DNA from 3 places in the Rhodococcus sp. IEGM 1354 genome. Region 3 is predicted to be linked to each of the others. Evidence: riboswitches for the same ligand, from Rfam matches in the RefSeq annotation. Region 3 holds a riboswitch; each other region holds the start of a gene.
What was found. Region 3 has a riboswitch for S-adenosylmethionine ahead of QM588_RS16745 (bifunctional o-acetylhomoserine/o-acetylserine sulfhydrylase). Riboswitches for the same ligand answer to the same signal wherever they lie in the genome.

Region 1 (6,398 bases), on a different contig from region 3:
GCGCTCATGTGCTTCCTGTCTCGATTACCTGTCCACCAGATCAGCGACCAACTCCCCGGCCGACGTCACCCCTGCTCAGCTGTCTAACCTTCCTTGCGGGGTAGCCCGGGCGGGTTGATGACGGACTCGGTCACTGCCTCGGACTGCAGGCCCCAACGATCGATCACCTTCTGATAGCTGCCGTCCTCGATGGCGTGGTTCACTGCGTCCTGCACGGCGTCGATGAGGCCGTTGTCCTTCTTCGTCAGAACTGCTATTTCACCCTGCAGCGCATCTCCGGCACCGGAGAACGTGCCGATGATCTTTGTTTCGCCGCCGGTTGCCGCGTGATAGACAGCCGACGGATTCGGTCCCAGATACCCGTCGATACGGCCTGACCCGAGCGCCAGGTAGTAGTCGGAGGTGTTCTGGTAATAAGCGATCTCGGCGGGAGCCAGACCCTCGGCTACGTTCTGTTCGTTCCAGTCCACCAGCAGCTGCTCTTGATTGGTACCGGAGCCGACACCGATCTTCTTACCTGCGATGTCCTGACGCTTCTCGACTGTCCAATCGGTGTCCTTCTGCGCCTCGAAAGCGAGGTTGTCCAGTCGATAGGTCGCGAAGTCGTACTTGTCCTTGCGCTCCTCGGTGACGGTGACATTGGAGATGAACACATCGTTCTCGCCGGAATCGATCTTCACGAAGTTCTGTGACCAATCTGCGACCTGAAGATCGACGTCGAGACCGAGAATGTCGGCGATCAGGTACGAGAAGTCCACCTCGGACCCCACGATGGTGGTGTCGTCGGTGGCGTAGAAGCGCAGTGGTGGCGCGGTACCGCCCGCCCCGGTGACGATCAGCGTGCCGCGATCGCGAATCGCTTGCGGCACTTCGGCTGCGATCTCGTCGACCTTCTCGACGCGAACGCGGTCGGCCTGCTCGGGTGAAAGATCGAACGTTCCGCCGTCATCGGTGACGACCCGAGATTCGGCAGTGGGTTCGCTGCATGCAGTCGCAGTGAGCGCCAGGACCGCGAATGCGGACGCTACTACCGCGAGCCTACGAGATGATCCGGACATGACTTTCCCCGTTCGTGGGTGCAGGTGAAGGGTGAGTGAGAGCTAGAGAACGTGAGCGAGGAACGACTTGGTGCGTTCCTCCTGGGGTGAATCGAGAATCTCTGCAGGAGAGCCTTGTTCGACGATGACGCCGCCATCCATGAAGACGACGGTGTCGGCGACCTCGCGAGCGAACCCGACCTCGTGCGTGACGATCACCAGGGTGGCACCATCGCACGCCAGGCCGCGGATGACCTCGAGAACCTCTCCCACCAATTCGGGATCGAGGGCTGACGTCGGCTCGTCGAACAGAATGACTGTGGGACGCAGGGCAAGTGCACGCGCGATGGCGACCCGCTGCTGTTGTCCGCCGGAGAGCCGTCGCGGATAGTCATGCGCTTTAGAGTGCACCCCGACTCGATCGAGGAGAGCCAGCGCTTCGGGTTCGACGTCGGAACGCGGGCGTTTCTGCGCAGAGATCGGGGCTTCGACGACATTCTCGAGGACCGTCAGGTGAGGAAACAGATTGAAGTTCTGGAACACGAAACCGATCTGGGAACGCTGCCGCAGAATCTCCTTGTTGCTGAGTTCGTGCAGTTTGTTGCCTTTGCGCCGATATCCCACCAGATCACCGTCGATCCGGACGGTGCCCTGGTCCACCTTCTCCAGATGGTTCAGAGCGCGCAGCAAAGTCGACTTGCCCGAACCCGAGGGGCCGATAATCGCGGTCACCTCACCGGGACGTACGACGAGGTCGACGCCTTTGAGCACCTCGAGCCCGCCGTAGGACTTGTGGACGCCGCGCACCTCGACCGCGTATCTCGTTGCGGCACTGGATGTGGAGGCATCGAGAGTGGTCATCGGGTCGCCCCTCTCGGCGCGAAGGTGACGTTGGAGAGCTTGTGGCGAATCTGTTGGATCGGCGTCAGCGGAATGTTGCGTACCGCGCCCTTGGCGTAGTGCCGCTCGACGTAGAACTGCACGATCGAGAGCACCGACGTCAAAATGATGTACCAGACGGTCGCGACCATGAGCAGCGGAACCACGCGTCCGTTGCGTCCGTAAATGACCTGCACCTGGTAGAACAATTCGGCGATGGCCATGACCGACACGATCGACGTACCTTTGAACAGAGAGATCACCTCGTTGGCCGCGTTGGGGAGAATCCCTCGCATCGCCTGCGGCAGAACGATCTTGAAGAACTCCCGTCTCTTCGGAATACCCAGCGCTGCTGCTGCTTCGAGTTGCCCCTGGTCCACCGAGATGATACCGGCCCGAACGATCTCGGCGGAGTAGGCCGCTTGGTGCAGGGCCAGCCCGATGATGGCCGCCGTCGATCCACTGATGACGTTGTTGACGTCGAACTGGAAGAAGCTGGGACCGAACGGAATTCCCAAAGACAGAGTCTGATACAGGTACGCAATATTGAACCAGAACAGAAGCTGCACGATCAACGGGATGGAACGGAAGGCCCAGATGTAGAACCAGGAGATAACCTGCAACACAGGATTGTCGGACAGCCGCGCTACCGCCAGGCCGATACCTATGGCGAAGCCGATCAGCGTGCCCCAGAAGGTGAGCTGGATGGTCAACCACAGCGCCGACATCACCGATGCCGCAGTGAAGTACTGAGCGAAGGTGTCCCAATCCCAGCCGGGGTTAGTGACGAAGCCGTGCAGGAACTGACCGACCACGATCAGAGTGGCGACTCCGATCACCCAGCGCCACGGGTGCCACGTGCGTGCAACGACGAGTTGTTCGTCGGGAATGTCGTCCGTCGTATCCACAACGGGACGAGAGTCGAGTTGAGTCACCGGAACCGCCGGGTCGGATGGGCAGCGATCATCGCTGGGTTGCCTTTCGAGGATTTCGTGCTGTGAGTACGCCGATCGATCACGCGTGCGTACAGATACAGATGTTCATCGGTCGCGCCTCCATCGGTCCTGGCGGTAGCACCCACACGCCTCAGGGCGGGGTTGCTGCGACGTCATCGAGCCAAGGTCTCTCGGTCGCTCTGGATGGTGACAGGAACGTACAGACAAATCTATCGAGAAGTCAAGTGCACGTACGCATTCGGTTTCAATCACGATGATTTCAACCCTTGCCACCGGCGATGTTCGCCGAGTGTCAGCCAAAAATACCCCGGTACCGGGCCGCCGGATTCGGCGCGGGCCGTTGGATGTGGAGAGCAGGTCTCCGGCCGGAACCGGGAATTGCGCACTACTCATGAGCCAATCGATCACCGATTAGGCTTACCGTGTGCGAATCGACATGCGGCGCGGTGGAGTCCGGATCGACGCCGTGGTCGTCGCTGCGATCGTCGCCGTGGGCTGTGTGGCAGCCGGAATCACCCTTGATTCGCCCGAGGTCGGAGACATACCGGGTTGTGACGTCGTAGTTCCCGCCGGCGAGACGTTCTCCTTCTTCACCGGTTCCTACCCAGGTAAGTACGACAACCCCGACTACCCGTGGCTGACGGCCGAGAAGGCGTCGGCGATGTCGGAGTCCCTGGTTCGCTCGTTGCCCACAGACGTCGAAGTGGAGTTCGCTTCCCCCTCGAATTCACTGGTGTTCCAACCGATGCAGATCTACTCGAAGAAGGCCGAACTGTCGGGCGGCATGACCGTCGAGGACCTCAGTGGGGACAGCACGGCATCCGGGGTCGTCGATCGTGCAGGAGTCGCTGCACCACTGCAGGTCTCAGCAGAGGCATGGGACGATGCGATTCCACCGTGCACCGAGGGATCGGTCGACGAACGGATCGTGCTGCCCGACGGCACCGTTGTCGATGCGCTGGATGCGGTGTCCGAGTACGACGGGGTATCGACGCATCGGCGCACAGCGACCGCATACTTCCCGGACACCATCGTCCATGCACGGACTTCGAACGAAGGGGACGAGGCCGAACTCCCCCTCGAGGCCGACGAACTCCGCGACATCGTCTCGAATCCCGAACTGCGGGTGAGCGCACGCGTCCCCGAAGGTACGAAACCAGCACGCGCCGACTGTGGACCATCGCGCGAGTACCCCGTTCCCCCACTGCCGCGCGATGTGGTCGAGCGCATCGGATCGGCACTCCAGGCGCGGTGGGAAACCGCGTTTCCGAACACATCGACCGATATCGCTGTGGGCGACCTGATGCCGGGCACCTATGGAAGCGGAAGCGCCTGCAATGCAGTCGTTCTCACCAGCTCGCGCGGCACCGCACAGGTGAACGTCGAGATATCCGTCGAGGACAACGTGGAGTGGCCCGACGATCCGGACGTGCTGCGCAGTGTTCTACCCGACGGCACAGTGGTGACCCGCAGGTCCGACATGCGCACGATCGGGACGGAACCGACCGAGTGGCTCAGTGTGCTCCGGCCGTCGAACACGCTGGTGCAGTTCCGTTTCGACGACACGATCGCAGTCGAATCGCTCGTCGAGCTCGCAACCGCCCCCGGGTTGGATCTGTAGAGGGTCGGCGAACTCCACCACCCTCGTGCGAGAATTCGGCTTATGCATGTCCGAAAAGCCGGGATCGGTGACGACGGCTTTCGAAAAACGCCGCGCTATCAGCAGTTGAACGCAGCGAGTGTTGTTTTTCTCGGATCGCTGGTGGTGATCGGCACATTCCAGGCGTATCGACACGTCCGATTCGATACGCCTGGCCGCTCACAGCGCCATCCTCGTGGCGGTCGCAGCCGCAATTCTGCACGCGCTCAGGCGAACTGACCGGAAGCCGACGTGGCTTCTTCCCCGTATGACACTGCTCGTGTTCGGTCTCGGCAGTCTCATGTGTGTCGTCGCAGGCGACTATCTCCCTGCTGCGGTCGCCGCGATCCAGGCTGTGATCCTTCCGCTGTTCGTGCTGGACGACCGAGTGAACGCCCTCTATCGGTACACCCCCGACGTGTCCTGAACCGCGGTCTCGAATCACCCTGATTTCAACCGTTGCCTCGCGCCCTCGACGCGGCGAGAGTTCCTGACGAATGGCCGCGTGCGGGAGCAGTCTCGCGCAGCGTCGACGAAAGGAATGGGTCGCCACGATGCCGAACGAATCTGCACAATCGAAGAACACCGCAATCGCCATGATCGAACGCAGGATCTCCTCCTCCACAGCTGAATCCTGGGACTGGCAGCTCGATGCACTGTGCCGGGGTCAGGATTCGGAGATCTTTTTCTCCCCCTCGGGTGAGGGGCGAACGGCGCGTCGCCAACGCGAGGATCGCGCCAAGCAGGTGTGCGCCGGCTGCGAAGTGCTCGACGCGTGCAAGCGGTTCGCGTTGGCAGCCAACGAACCGTTCGGGGTGTGGGGCGGCATGACGGCTCGCGAACGGCTGGTGCATTGGGCCAACTCGCGACGCGACCACGAGCGACGGGCGAGTTAGGCCGCGACCAGAAGATGGTCCGCAGCTCGCCGGATGGTCCACAATGGAGGGGTGACCGATATCGAGAAGCCCCTGCCGTGGACGTACCTGATGGACATGGACGGAGTTCTGGTCCACGAGGATCACCTGATCCCCGGTGCCGACACGTTCCTCGCCGAACTGCAGGCCAACGAGATTCCGTTCATCGTGTTGACGAACAATTCGATTCGTACCCCCCGTGACCTGCGCGCACGTCTCGCATTCACCGGTTTGGACATTCCCGAGAAGTCCATCTGGACCTCCGCTCTGGCCACCGCGACGTTCCTCGGAAATCAGCGGCCCGGCGGCAGCGCCTATGTCGTCGGCGAGTCGGGTCTGACCACGGCCCTGCACGACATCGGCTATACCCTCACCGACTCCAGCCCCGACTACGTGGTGCTCGGGGAGACCCGCACGTACTCGTTCGAGGCCATCACCACCGCCATTCGCTTGGTCGAGAAGGGTTCGCGCTTCATCGCCACCAACCCCGACGCGACCGGTCCGTCGCGCGAGGGTTCGCTGCCAGCGACCGGTTCGGTTGCCGCACTCATCACCAAGGCGACGGGCAAAGAGCCGTACTACGTGGGCAAGCCCAACGCGTTGATGATGCGTTCGGCTCTGCGCGCCATCGGTGGGCACTCCGAGAACACGCTGATGATCGGCGACCGGATGGACACCGACGTGCTGTCCGGTCTGGAAGCCGGGTTGCAGACCATCCTGGTGTTGACCGGGATTTCGACCGTGCAGTCCGTCGAGCAGTACCCCTACCGTCCGACCAAAGTTCTCGATTCCGTCGCAGACCTGGTGGGCCGCACACAGAACCCGTTCTGATGACACTCGAATTCGTTCTGTCCCGGCAGGACCACCACGTCGTCGGACGGGGTGTCCGGCACGCTCTGCCCGATATCGCCGACGCGGTGGCCGCGGTGCGGGAGGGCCGAAACGTGGTCGGCGCGCTCCCGTTCGACATGTC
Region 2 (6,398 bases), on a different contig from region 3:
GGGTGGGAGACGCGCCGCCGACGCGAGGCCGGCTACGACGAGGCGATCGTGCGACTCGGAGCTGCCGGTGTCGTATCGGCCGTCATCGTCGACACGTCGTGGTTCACCGGCAACTACCCGCCGGAAATTTCGATCGAGGCCGCCGAGGTGACCGGATTCCCGTCACCGACCGAGCTGTACGACACGGAGTGGACGACCATCGTCGCCCGTAGTGCCGTCGACGGCGATAGCGAGAACCGATTCGAGGTCGCGTCCGACGCCCGGTGGACGCACGTCAAGCTGTCCATCTACCCGGACGGCGGCGTCGCTCGGCTGCGAGTACTCGGCCGCGGCGTCCCGGACCCGAAGTTCCTCGCCGTCGGGCCCGTCGACCTGGCCGCGCTCGAGAACGGCGCATACGTGTCGGCCTGCTCCAACATGTTCTACAGCTCCCCCAACAATCTGCTGTTCCCCGGCCCGCCGCGCTCGATGGGCGAAGGCTGGGAGACCTCGCGTCGACGCAACGACGCCAACGACTGGGTGCAGGTGCAGCTCGCCGGCACGGGCCGTATCCGGCTGGCCGAGCTGGACACCAGTTGCTTCCTGGGCAACGCCCCCGGCGCGGCGTCCCTGCAAGGGCGACTGGGCGACGGCGACTGGATCGAACTCCTGCCGCGAACGACACTGCAGCCCGACACTCGGCATCGCTTCGTTCTCGACCACGACATCCCGGTGTCGGAGGTGCGAATGGACATCTTCCCCGACGGCGGGATGGCGCGATTGAGACTGTTCGGTGATCTCGCGGGAGTGAAGCCTGCGGAATGACCCAAGGAGGCGGGAGTGGAGCCTGCGGAATGACCCAAGGAGGCGGGAGTGGAGCCTGCGGAATGACCCACTAAGGCGGGAGTGGAGCCTGCGGAATGACCCAGTTGGGCAAGCTCTCTGCGTAAACGGTCGTGTGGCAATAGGGTTGGGGCATGTCCCGGCTACTTCATCCGAATGCAGCCCATGTTGCCGACACCCTGATTTCTCGTGGTCATCACGGGGTGGTGGTGAACAGTCCCGAGGGCACCCACACCGCCGCCGATGCCGCAGCTGCATTGGGCGTCGAGGTGGGTGCGATCGTGAAGTCGATGGTGTTTCTGCTCGACGACGAGCCGGTGTTGCTCCTGGTGTCCGGGGCTCACAATGTTCATCTCGAGCACACCGGTGAGCGTCTCGGCGGCACACTCGCCCGAGCCGATCTGCGTACCGCCAAGCACGCCACCGGTCAGCCGATCGGCGGAATTGCTCCGGTCGGCCATCCGACGAACTTGGATACGTTCGTCGATCAGGACCTGGCGGCCCACCCGGAATTGTGGGCCGCAGCCGGGCACATCGACACGATCTTCCGCTCCTCGTACACCGAGTTGCTGCGCATCACCGCTGGTCTGGCGATCGACGTTACCTGAGCTCGAACGACCTACGAGGCGAGGGTCGGGGCGATTCGGGGTGCGCCGAGGATCGCGTCGACGACGTCGGTGTCGAGGCGGGTGCCGCGCGATTCGAGGAGCGGCAACACTCCTGCGACCAGGAACGTCGCCTGCCGCTCGATCTCGCCGTGTACCTGCAGCGTCACGCCGTCCGCGACGTCGGCCGCGGTGACGTCGGAGATCAAACTCGCCAGTCCCGACGGGGTACCGACGTAGCGGATCGACGACGGGCCCGCCGGCGCGTCGAGTGCGGCGAATTCCCGACGGGCTGTCCTGGCGTCGGCAGCGACGTAGATCTCGAGATCGAGGAAGACCGCGAGGTTCTCGGCCGATTCACCGCGGTCGACGGCTTCTGCGTGCAACCGGGCGCGTTGTTGCTGAGCTTCCCGCAGGTCCGAGGCGACGATCCTGACGGTGTTCACCTCGGGCCCAGCGGTCAGTTCGGTCCAGACGTCATCGGATTCGATGGCTATGCGGGTGTGATTGTGCGACATGAGTGGTGGTCCTGATTCGTCGGTCGGGATACGCATGCGGTCGGAGCGGAGCCGAACTCGAACACGACCCGGACGCAGTGCGGCACAGATCGACATACCTGTTGCACCAGTGGCGATTGCCACGAAAGACGACACTCACGGTCATGACGCCATGCTAACTGTCTGTGGGGCTGCACGGGGATCCAACCCCGGCGGCCCCGTCGGCCAGGGCGGGGAACGGCCGAGGGTCCGGAACGGGGTTCCACCACCCGGCCTCTTCGGCGTAATTCCAGTTCGGACCGGACTCGACGAACGCCGCCAACGCGCCGACGAGTCGGTCCACGTCGGCCGAGGAACTGCCGAGACCGATACTGGCCCGCACGGCACCGTCGGCATGACCGAGTCGGCGCAGCAGGGGGTGGGCGCAGAACTTTCCGTCGCGCACTCCGATGCCGTGTTCGGCCGACAGGTACGCCGCCACTTCACCGGGGTCGTAGCCGGCGACGGTGAACGTGACGATGCCGACGACGTCGGGCGCGTCTGCCCACACCTGCAGCAGTTCGACACCCTTCAGTGCGGCCAACCCGTCTCGCAATCGGGTGGACAATTCCCGCTCGTGTGCGGTCGCGGCGTCCTCGTCGAACGATGCGATGGCCTCGCACGCCGCCGCCAGCGCGACGACACCGAGCACATTGGGCGTTCCTGCCTCGTGTCGCTGCGGTGCGGGAGCCCAGTCGGTGTGCTCGATCGTCACACTGCGCACGGCACCACCGCCGGCCAGGTGGGGTTCGCCGGCGTCGAGCCAATCACGGCTTCCCACAAGCACACCCGCGCCGAACGGGGCGTAGAGCTTGTGTCCCGAGAACGCCAGATAGTCCACACCGAGTGCGGCAATGTCCACTCGACGGTGCGGAACGAGCTGTGCGCCGTCGACGACGATCCGAGCACCGTGCCGATGCGCGAGATCGGCCAGTTGCCCGATAGGGAGCACTTCGCCGGTGACGTTCGATGCCCCCGTGATGGCCAGTAGCGCAGCAGGTTTCGCAGCCAACTCCGCGTCGAGCCGGGCGAGCGTCTCGGCCAGCGTCGATGCTGCCACCACCACTCGGCGATTGCGCCACGGCAGCAGGTTCGCGTGGTGCTCGATATCGAGCACCACGGTCTCCCCCGGCACGCACGCGGCCAGCAGGTTGAGCGAATCGGTGGTGTTGCGTGTGAACACGACCACGGAATCCTGTTGTGCCCCAACGAACTCAGCGACGGTCTCGCGCGCCTTCTCGTATGCCGCGGTGCACACCCGAGACGCGTAGCCGGCACCGCGGTGCACGCTCGAGTAGAACGGCAGCAACTCCGCGATCCGATTCGTCACCGCCGACAGCGCGGGCGCGCTGGCCGCGTAGTCGAAGTTGGCGTAGGTGCACGTGCCACCGTGGACCAGCGGAACCTGCAACTCCGTGCCGGAAACAGGGGCAAAAGGAGCACAGGGACGGGAAAGTACAGACGTCATGACAGATCAAGCCCTCACGTTCGAGGGACCCGCAACGGAAGTGATTCGTGAACGAGTCCGCGCTTGCCGCGCCGGTTCTCCGGCGTCAGCCTGGTCGTCACCCGGAGCACCCCACCGCGAAGGAGGGTTGCCGACCAGCAAGCCGGGGCTCGATGCTGGTACTCGTGACCGTGGTCAAGACACTGGCAAACCCGCCACGGTTTTGTCAAGCCGGGGCTCACGCCGAGACAGCAGTAGGATCTCCGCGGTGGGAAGGCGCGCTCGTTCACCTGCTGGCAAACAGAACGTGAGATAACCAACGGCGCTGCTTTTCCTCAGCACCACATGAGTCATCTGCCAACGAACGAGAAGGACACCCGGTTGCCTGTGCACCAAGAGAACGATCTGCCGGGTTCGAGCACGGATATCGCACCTGCTCCGGCCGCGTTTCTCCGCTCGCCCCTTGCCCCGCCGGCCCGCACACTGATCGACGTACTGCAGGAGACAGCCGATCGTTTTCCGGATGCACCCGCGATCGACGACGGGACGGTGTCGGTCAGCTACGCCGAACTGCTGGACGACATCGCCGAGGGGGCCCAGTGGCTCGCCGACGCCGGTGTCCGACGCGGCGACCGCGTCGGCATCAGGATGCCGTCGGGGTCCTTCTCGCTCTATGTCGCGATTCTGTCGATCCTCGACGTCGGGGCTGCGTACGTACCCGTCGACGCCGACGATCCGGAAGAGCGCGCCGAATTGGTCTTCGGTGAGGCGCAGGTGACGGCCATCGTCACTGCGGGCGGTATCGCAGCCGGCACCGCGCCGAAACAGAATGCGCCTGAACTGGGTGGCGGTACTCCGGTGCCCGAGCCGCCCACACCCGAGGACGACGCGTGGGTGATCTTCACCTCGGGTTCGACCGGAACCCCCAAAGGTGTTGCAGTCAGCCACCGTAACGCCGCGGCGTTCGTCGACGCCGAGGCTCGCATGTTCCTGCAGAAGGATCCGCTGGGACCGGGTGACCGAGTGCTCGCCGGCCTGTCGGTCGCGTTCGACGCCTCCTGCGAGGAGATGTGGCTGGCGTGGCGGCACGGCGCCTGCCTGGTGCCCGCCCCGCGCTCCCTGGTGCGATCCGGCTTCGACCTCGGTCCGTGGCTCGTCTCCCGAGACATCAGCGTCGTCTCGACGGTGCCGACGCTGGCGTCACTGTGGCCCGCGGTGGCACTGGAAGCGGTGCGGCTGTTGATCTTCGGTGGCGAAGCATGCCCACCCGAGCTGGCCGAGCGGCTCGCCGTCGAAGGCCGGGAAGTCTGGAACACCTACGGCCCCACCGAGGCGACGGTCGTCGCGTGCGCGTCCATCATGGACGGGAAGGGCCCGGTCCGCATCGGATTACCGCTGGACGGTTGGGATCTGGCAGTCGTCGACGCCTCGGGCACTCCGGTGGCGGTCGGCGAAGTAGGCGAGCTCGTCATCGGCGGCGTCGGCCTCGCCCGGTATCTCGATCCGGCCAAGGACGCCGAGAAGTACGCGCCCATGCCCTCTCTCGGGTGGGACCGGGCGTATCGCAGCGGCGACCTGGTGAAGCTCGAGCTCGAGGGACTGTTGTTCCAGGGCCGCGCCGACGACCAGGTCAAGCTCGGTGGGCGACGCATAGAGCTGGGCGAGATAGACAATGCGCTGCAAGCACTTCCGGGCGTCGGCGGTGCGGCCGCGGCAGTCCGCAAGACCGCTGCGGGCAACTCGGTTCTGGTGGGCTATCTCGCCAGTACCAATCCCGACTTCGACCTGGAGGCCGCGCGCGCCTTGCTGGCCGAGCAGTTGCCGTCGGCGCTCGTACCGCGGCTCGCGCTGGTCGACGAGATGCCCACCCGTACCTCGGGCAAGGTCGACCGCAATGCGCTCCCGTGGCCGCTGCCCGGCATGGCAGGCGCGTCGGCGCTCGGTGGTACCGCCGGGTGGGTTGCCGAGTTGTGGACCAACATCCTCGGCGCGCAGGTCAACGACGAGAACGCCGACTTCTTCGCCAACGGCGGCGGTTCGCTGTCGGCCGCTCAGCTGGTGACGGCACTGCGCGAGCGGTTCCCCGAGATCACCGTCGCGCAGCTCTACGACCACCCGCGGTTGGGTTCTCTGGCACAGTATCTGGACGACCTGAAGCCTGTCGTGGAGGCAATCCCCCGCGATGTGGCACCGACGTCTCGTACCGCGCAATGGGCCCAGATTCTGGCGACCGTTCCGTTGACGACGCTGACCGGGTTGCAGTGGGTCACCTGGCTCGGCCTGCTGTTCAACGTCATGGCCTGGTTCGGCGACGTGCCGTGGGCTCCGACGCTGTCGTGGTGGTGGATTCTGCTCGCATTCGTCCTGTTCATCACCCCGGTCGGGCGCATGGCCATCTCGGTGATCGGTTCACGGATACTGCTGGCGGGGTTGAAACCCGGCGCATATCGACGCGGCGGCAGCATGCACATAAGACTTTGGGCGGCAACGCGATTGACCGATGCGAGTGGCGCGTCCAACCTCTCGGGTGCACCGTGGATGGTCTACTACGCGCGCGCTCTCGGTTCGAAGATCGGCAAGGGCGTCGACCTGCACACCCTGCCGCCCGTCACCGGCATGCTCGAACTCGGCGACGGCTGCTCCATCGAACCCGAGGTCGACCTGTCCGGCCATTGGATCGACGGCGACCTCGTCTACATCGGCGGCATCGAGATCGGTGCCGGTGCCACCGTCGGCGCGCGTTCCACGCTGCTGCCCGGCACCAAGGTCGGCAAGAACGCTGTCGTCACAGCCGGCTCGGCCGTCGTCGGACGAGTCAAGGCCGGCCAGATGTGGTCCGGCTCGCCCGCGCAGAAGGTGGGCAAGGCCGATCATCCGTGGCCGGCGGAAACACCTCCGCGCGCCACCAAGTGGGTGTTCGCGTACGGCGTCGCGTCGCTGTTCCTCTCCGGCATGGCCTTGTTCTCCATCGGCGTCAGCTTGGTGTTG
Region 3 (6,398 bases):
GGACAACGCGACGATCCACTCCGCGTCTCGTAGCGCCGCGACGCTGGACAACGCGAGGACCCCCGCCACACCTACCCACTCCCACGTCGACAACGACGCACGCCGTACCGCTACAACGACAGCCATGATGCACGCGGCAGTGATCGGTACGCCGAAGTTGTTGTAGCCCAACACCACTGCACTGACGAGTCCAGCAACGATCGCTCCGACAAGTGCAGCTCGGGGTGCCCGAGAGTGTCGCAGCACCGGCCAGGTTCGAGGGCTCCACAGCGATCGACGAGGCCGCGTTCTCGGGTGCATGGGTATTCCGATCGTGGTCATGGCTGGGATCCATTTCTGTGTTCGAGGCATGCCGAACCGCGGCTGCGGTCCAGGGACGAGCAGTCGAGGTGAGTGGGTATGTGGGAGAAGGTGGGTCGTCAGCGCCCGGGGATGGCCACTCTGATGTGGCAGCCCGACTCACTGTCGAGAACGTCGATGGTCCCGCCGTGCAGTTCGGTGGCCCACCGTGCAATTCCGAGTCCGAGACCTGTTCCGCCGTCGGTGGATCCGCCGCGAGTGAACCGGTCGAACACCGAGTGACGGTCGGTCGGTGCGATGCCAGGACCCTCGTCGCGAACATCGAATGCGAACCGGTCACCGATTCGGTGTGCTCGGATACTCACCGTGCCCGACTGCGGCGAATGCCGTACGGCATTGTCGACGAGATTGGTGATGACCTGCGTCATTCGAGCACGATCGGCGACGACCGTCGCGGCACCGGGTGAGACGACGATCGACACTCGTTCTCGGTGAACGCCGGTCGCCTCCTCGAGGAAGGGGCGCACCGGGAAGTCCGTCGGGGCGATGCTCAGCACTCCACCCTCGACCCTCGACAGATCGAGCAGTTCGGTCACGAGGTTCCCCAGCCTCTCGGTCTGGCCGAGAGCCACCGACAACGTGGCCGGGTCGGGTTCGGTCACCCCGTCGACCATGTTCTCGAGCACTGCACGCAAGGCAGCGATCGGAGTTTTCAATTCGTGCGAGACGTTTCCGATCAGCTCGCGGCGGTATTTCTCGGCGGCTTCCAAGTCGCTTGCCATGGTGTTGAACGCGGTGGCGAGCTCGCCCACCTCGTCGCGGGACGTGGCACGCACCCGGGTCGAATAGTCGCCTCGCGCCATTGCTTTGGCCGCCGAGGTCATCTCCCGCAGCGGCGACGTCATGCCGTGCGCAACGAATTGTGTTGCGGCCAAGGACACGATCAATGCGGCGAGAAGTGTGTAGCGAAATTGCCAGCCGGCCCCGATCCAGAAGACGACACTCGCCAGCACGAGCACGATGCCCACCACGAGCGAGACCTTGAGTTTGAACGACCGCAAGGGATCGAGTGGACGCGGCAGCATCGGCCTCATCGCGGTGCCTCCACGGCGTATCCGACGCCATGGACGGTACGAATCAGGTCGCCACCGAGCTTGCGCCGCAACGCTTTCACGTGACTGTCGACGGTACGACTACTGGCCGAATCGTCCCAGCCCCACAGTTCCGACAGCAGAGTCTCCCTGGACACCGCCGTACGAGGCCGAGCGGCGAGATACGCCAGGATGTCGAATTCGGTTCTGGTGACGTGGATGTCGCCCGCGTCGGTGGAGACGCGTCGCTCCCGGTGATCGATGTGCACGTCGCCGATTCGAGTGGTGTGCTGCTCGGGAGTGACGACGCGCTCGGCGCGCCTGATGAGGGCGTGCACACGCGCGACCAGTTCACGCATGCTGAACGGCTTGCCCAGATAGTCGTCCGCACCGACGCCCAGCCCGACGAGCATGTCGGTCTCGTCGGACTTGGCCGTCAACATCAGTACCGGTACCGGCCGGGACGCCTGGATGCGTCGACACACTTCGAGTCCGTCGAAACCGGGAAGCATCAGATCCAGCACCACCACGTCGGGGTCGATCCGGCCGCACACTTCCACCGCGGACGGGCCGTCTGCGGCGGTGACCACGTCGTACCCTTCGCCTCGCAGTCGAGCGGCCACGGCATCGGAGATCGTGGGTTCGTCGTCGACTACGAGAACTGTGCGGCTCATGAGAATTGACCCTAGAGGTCGGACATGGAGGACTTCGTCGGGAAATGTGGAGGTTCGGTGAAGGTTGACGTGAATGTCTGACCAAGGGTGGGCTACCCTTCCTTTCGGTACCCGCCCTGACGAAAGGCCCATTCGATGCGTACCCGACCACTTCGGAGAACTTTGGCGGTGTGCGCGATCGCGTTGACCACGGCGGGACTACTGAGCGCCTGCTCGAACTCCGACGGCGCGTCCGACGGCCCCGACTCCCCCACGACCGCCAGCTCGGCCGTCTTTCCCGTGTCGGTGGAGCATGCGTTCGGCGAAACCGTCGTTCCAGACGAGCCCACGCGCGTCGTGGTGGCGGGATACACCGAACAGGACACGGTCTTGGCCCTCGGCGTGATCCCCGTCGGGGTGACGGAGTGGTACGGCGACCAGCCGTACGCGACCTGGCCCTGGGCTCGGGCCGCGCTGGGAAATGCCCAGCCCGAGGTGCTCACCAACAACGGCGACGGCTTCGAGACCGAGAAGATCGCCGCCCTCGAGCCCGATCTGATCATCGCCACCAACGCCGGTCTCACCGCGGACAGCTACCGGACTCTGAGCAACATCGCACCCACGCTCGCCCAGTCCGACGCGTCGACCGCCTACTTCGAGCCCTGGGACGTACAGGCGGAGAAGATCGGACGGGCGATGGGCAAGAAGGCCGAGGTGGACGGGCTCATCGACGGCGTGAATCAGAAGTTCGCCGATGCCGCGGCGGCGCACCCCGAGTTCGCGGGCAAGAAGGCGATCTTCCTACAGAACGCGTTCTACGAGGGCAAGGCCATCGCATACCAAGACGGTTTGAGCACCGACTTCCTGACGAAGCTCGGTTTTGTGATACCCGACGACATCGACGCGTTCGTGCCGGCCGACGGCAGTGCGCAGGCGAGCATCCCGCTGGAGAACCTGTCGGTCCTCGACACTGCAGATGTGCTGATCTGGGGAACGGAGAACCCGGGCGATCGCGGCCAGTTGGAGAAGGAACCGGTGTACAACGCTCTGCAGCCGGTGAAGGACGGCAATCTCGTCTTCACCGATGGGGTGACGGCGGGGGCGATCTACTTCACGAGCGTGCTGAGCCTGCCGTACGTGATCGACAAGGTGGCTCCGGCACTGTCCGAGGCGCTCGGCGGAACCGCCACCACCATCACGTCCTGACTCTCATACCGCCGAGCGCTTCTCCATCCACATGGCGACGGACAGAACGCCCAGGCCGGCAACAGCGAGTCCCGAGCCGACGGCGGCCGGTGCCGTGTAGCCGAGGCCTGCGGCGATCACGGCGCCGCCCACCGCGGCTCCAATGGCATTGGCCAGGTTGAACGCCGCGTGGTTGAGTGACGCGGCGAGAGTCTGCGCGTCCTCCGCCACGTCCATCAGACGGGTCTGAAGTCCGGGGACGACGGACGAGCCGGACGCGCCGATCAAGAACACGAGAAGCAGCGCGGTCACCGGGTTGTGAGCCGCGACGACGAAGACGGCCAGGGACACTGCGGTCGCGGCCAGCCCGATGAAGGTGCCCTTGAGCTTGTACTTGTCGGCCAACCAACCGCCTGCGTAGTTGCCGGCAACCATGCCGAGGCCGTAGATCATCAAGGCCACCGGAACCAGTGCACGGGCAAGGCCCGCGACGTCGGTCAGGGTCGACGCGATGTAGGTGTACACCGCGAACATGCCACCGAATCCGACGATGCCGACGAACAGGGTCATCCACACCTGCCCACGGCGCAGGGCACCGAGCTCGGTGATCGGACTGGTGGTCGGCATCGCGTCGAGTCGCGGCATCCACAGGACCAGCGCACTGACGGTGAGCAACCCGATCACGGCGACGAGCGCGAATGCGCTTCGCCACCCGAGGGCCTGGCCGATCCAGGTCGCCACCGGTACACCGACGACGTTCGCCACCGATAGACCCATCATCACCATCGCGACGGCCTTGGCTCGTTTGCCCGGCTCAGCGAGGTGCGCTGCCACTAGCGCCGCAACGCCGAAATACGCGCCGTGCGGCAGGCCGGCCACGAATCGGGAGGCCACCAACTCGTTGAAACTCGGTGCGAAGACCGTCCCGAGATTGCCGAGCGTGAACGCCACCATCAGCGCCAGCAACAACATGCGCCGAGGAACACGCGCCGCAAGAGCGGCGATGGTCGGCGCACCGACGACGACGCCGAGTGCGTAGGCGGAGATCATGTGACCGGCCGACGGCTCCGAGATGCCCATCGTCGTCGCGATGTCCGGGAGCAGGCCCATCGACGCGAATTCGGTGGTGCCGATACCGAAGCCGCCGATGGACAGAGCCAGCATGGCAAGCCTGCGGCGGGTCGAGTGTGGTCGATGGCCGACACTCAACCCACTCGACACCTTGCCGCGCACGGCGCTGACGTTTCTGGCGAGAGCGGAATCGGTGACAGTCACAGCAGAACAACCTTCGTAAGCAATCGGACTACAGAGCGGGGCCGGGGGCGCGATGACGACCTGGTGGATCGATTCAGCACAGCCCGACCGGACGGCACAACGTTCGTCGTCTCCATTGTCTTCCCCGAGGCGACTCGTTTTCGAGTCGTCGGGCGGTGATTGTCCTCACCAGAGCATCTGCTCGAGGGTCGCGAGCGCCCTCGTTCCCCCGAGACACCCGTACCCGCTAAGATTCCTGCCAGGTCATGAGTGCCAGCATCGAGCCCCGGCTTGCTGGCCGGCAACCCTCCAACCGCGGTGGGGTGCCCCGGGTGAACGACCAGGCCGATGCAACACATCCGTGTCGTATCGACAAGCGCGGGTCCGCTCCGAAGCGGACCCACTGATCTTCGGTCCCCACGGGCCGAGGCATGTCAGGAGGTTCTCATGTGTTGCTGTACCGATACGCCCCGTAACGCTCGAGTTCTCGAGCTTCATTCGACAGAAAACACGTCTGAGAAAACGGAGTATCACCAGCCATGACCGATTCGACCCCCGACGTCGTCGACGCCACCGGAGCACCCACCGAGGATCCGTTCACCGATCCCGCAGCCGACTGGAGCTTCGAGACCAAGCAGATCCATTCGGGTCAGACACCGGACGGCACCACCAGGGCTCGTGCGTTGCCCATCTACCAGACCACCTCGTACACGTTCGACAACACCGATCACGCGGCCGCATTGTTCGGTCTGGCCGAGCCCGGCAACATCTACACCCGGATCATCAACCCGACACAGGATGTCGTCGAGCAGCGCATCGCGGCCCTCGAAGGTGGCGTCGCGGCATTGCTGCTCGCGTCGGGCCAGGCCGCCGAGACGTTCGCGATTCTCAACCTCGCCGAGGCGGGCGACCACATCGTGTCGAGCCCGCGGCTCTACGGCGGCACCTACAACCTGTTCCATTACACGCTCCCCAAGCTGGGTATCACCGTCTCGTTCGTCGATGATCCGGACGATCTCGAGCAGTGGCGCGCGGCCATCACACCGTCGACCAAAGCGTTCTACGGTGAGACGATCTCCAATCCGAAGAACGACATTCTCGATATCCCCGGCATTTCGGCCGTTGCCCACGAGAACGGCATTCCGCTGATCGTCGACAACACCGTCGCGACGCCGTACCTGCTGCAGCCGCTGAAGCACGGTGCCGACATCGTGGTGCACTCGGCGACGAAGTACCTCGGCGGTCACGGCACGGCGATCGCAGGCGTCATCGTCGACGGCGGAACGTTCGACTGGACGCAGGGCCGTCACCCCAACTTCACCACCCCGGACCCGAGTTACCACGGTGTCGTCTTCGCCGATCTCGGCGCTCCGGCCTTCGCCTTGAAGGCACGGGTGCAGTTGTTGCGCGACATCGGGGCTGCGGTGTCACCCTTCAATGCGTTCCTCATCAGCCAAGGTCTCGAGACGTTGAGTCTTCGAATCGAGCGGCACGTGGCGAACGCGCAGAAGGTAGCCGAGTTCCTCGCCGGTCGCGACGACGTCGTCTCGATCAACTACGCCGGACTCGAATCCTCGCCCTGGTACGAGCGCGGGCAGCAGCTACTCCCGAAGGGGCAGGGCGCGATCATCGCCTTCGAACTGAAGGGAGGAGTGGACGCGGGCAAGAAGTTCGTCAACGCTCTCACTCTGCACAGTCATGTGGCTAACATCGGAGACGTGCGTTCTCTCGTCATCCATCCGGCATCCACCACGCATTCGCAGTTGACCCCGGAAGAGCAGTTGGCCTCCGGCGTCACTCCTGGCCTCGTGCGTCTGGCCGTCGGTATAGAAGGAATCGACGACATCATCGCCGATCTCGAGGTCGGCTTCCGCGCGGCGGCGTCTTGAGTCACAGCTTGAATACAGGCGTTCGT

Region 1: it holds a riboswitch for S-adenosylmethionine, as region 3 does, so the genes downstream of both, QM588_RS19230 (amino acid ABC transporter permease) here and QM588_RS16745 (bifunctional o-acetylhomoserine/o-acetylserine sulfhydrylase) in region 3, are expected to answer to the same signal.
Region 2: it holds a riboswitch for S-adenosylmethionine, as region 3 does, so the genes downstream of both, QM588_RS21350 (aminotransferase class V-fold PLP-dependent enzyme) here and QM588_RS16745 (bifunctional o-acetylhomoserine/o-acetylserine sulfhydrylase) in region 3, are expected to answer to the same signal.

Annotation. Positions count from the first base shown of each region.
Region 1 covers NZ_JASHKT010000009.1:62,127-68,524, reverse strand. Annotated here, with positions in the region: gene QM588_RS19245 (GNAT family N-acetyltransferase) at 1-8, opposite strand, end outside; gene QM588_RS19240 (ABC transporter substrate-binding protein) at 84-1,058, opposite strand; gene QM588_RS19235 (amino acid ABC transporter ATP-binding protein) at 1,101-1,898, opposite strand; gene QM588_RS19230 (amino acid ABC transporter permease) at 1,895-2,755, opposite strand; SAM riboswitch class I at 2,969-3,062, opposite strand; gene QM588_RS19225 (hypothetical protein) at 3,297-4,493, shown strand; gene QM588_RS19220 (hypothetical protein) at 4,780-4,938, shown strand; gene QM588_RS19215 (WhiB family transcriptional regulator) at 5,066-5,407, shown strand; gene QM588_RS19210 (HAD-IIA family hydrolase) at 5,498-6,256, shown strand; gene QM588_RS19205 (isochorismate synthase) at 6,256-6,398, shown strand, end outside.
Region 2 covers NZ_JASHKT010000011.1:87,997-94,394, reverse strand. Annotated here, with positions in the region: gene alc (allantoicase) at 1-804, shown strand, start outside; gene QM588_RS21360 (YbaK/EbsC family protein) at 957-1,430, shown strand; gene QM588_RS21355 (hypothetical protein) at 1,442-1,945, opposite strand; gene QM588_RS21350 (aminotransferase class V-fold PLP-dependent enzyme) at 2,100-3,431, opposite strand; SAM riboswitch class IV at 3,486-3,601, opposite strand; gene QM588_RS21345 (Pls/PosA family non-ribosomal peptide synthetase) at 3,756-6,398, shown strand, end outside.
Region 3 covers NZ_JASHKT010000007.1:70,698-77,095, forward strand. Annotated here, with positions in the region: gene QM588_RS16720 (DUF4153 domain-containing protein) at 1-321, opposite strand, end outside; gene QM588_RS16725 (HAMP domain-containing sensor histidine kinase) at 420-1,394, opposite strand; gene QM588_RS16730 (response regulator transcription factor) at 1,391-2,065, opposite strand; gene QM588_RS16735 (ABC transporter substrate-binding protein) at 2,201-3,250, shown strand; gene QM588_RS16740 (MFS transporter) at 3,254-4,393, opposite strand; SAM riboswitch class IV at 4,746-4,868, shown strand; gene QM588_RS16745 (bifunctional o-acetylhomoserine/o-acetylserine sulfhydrylase) at 5,023-6,372, shown strand; gene metX (homoserine O-acetyltransferase MetX) at 6,381-6,398, shown strand, end outside.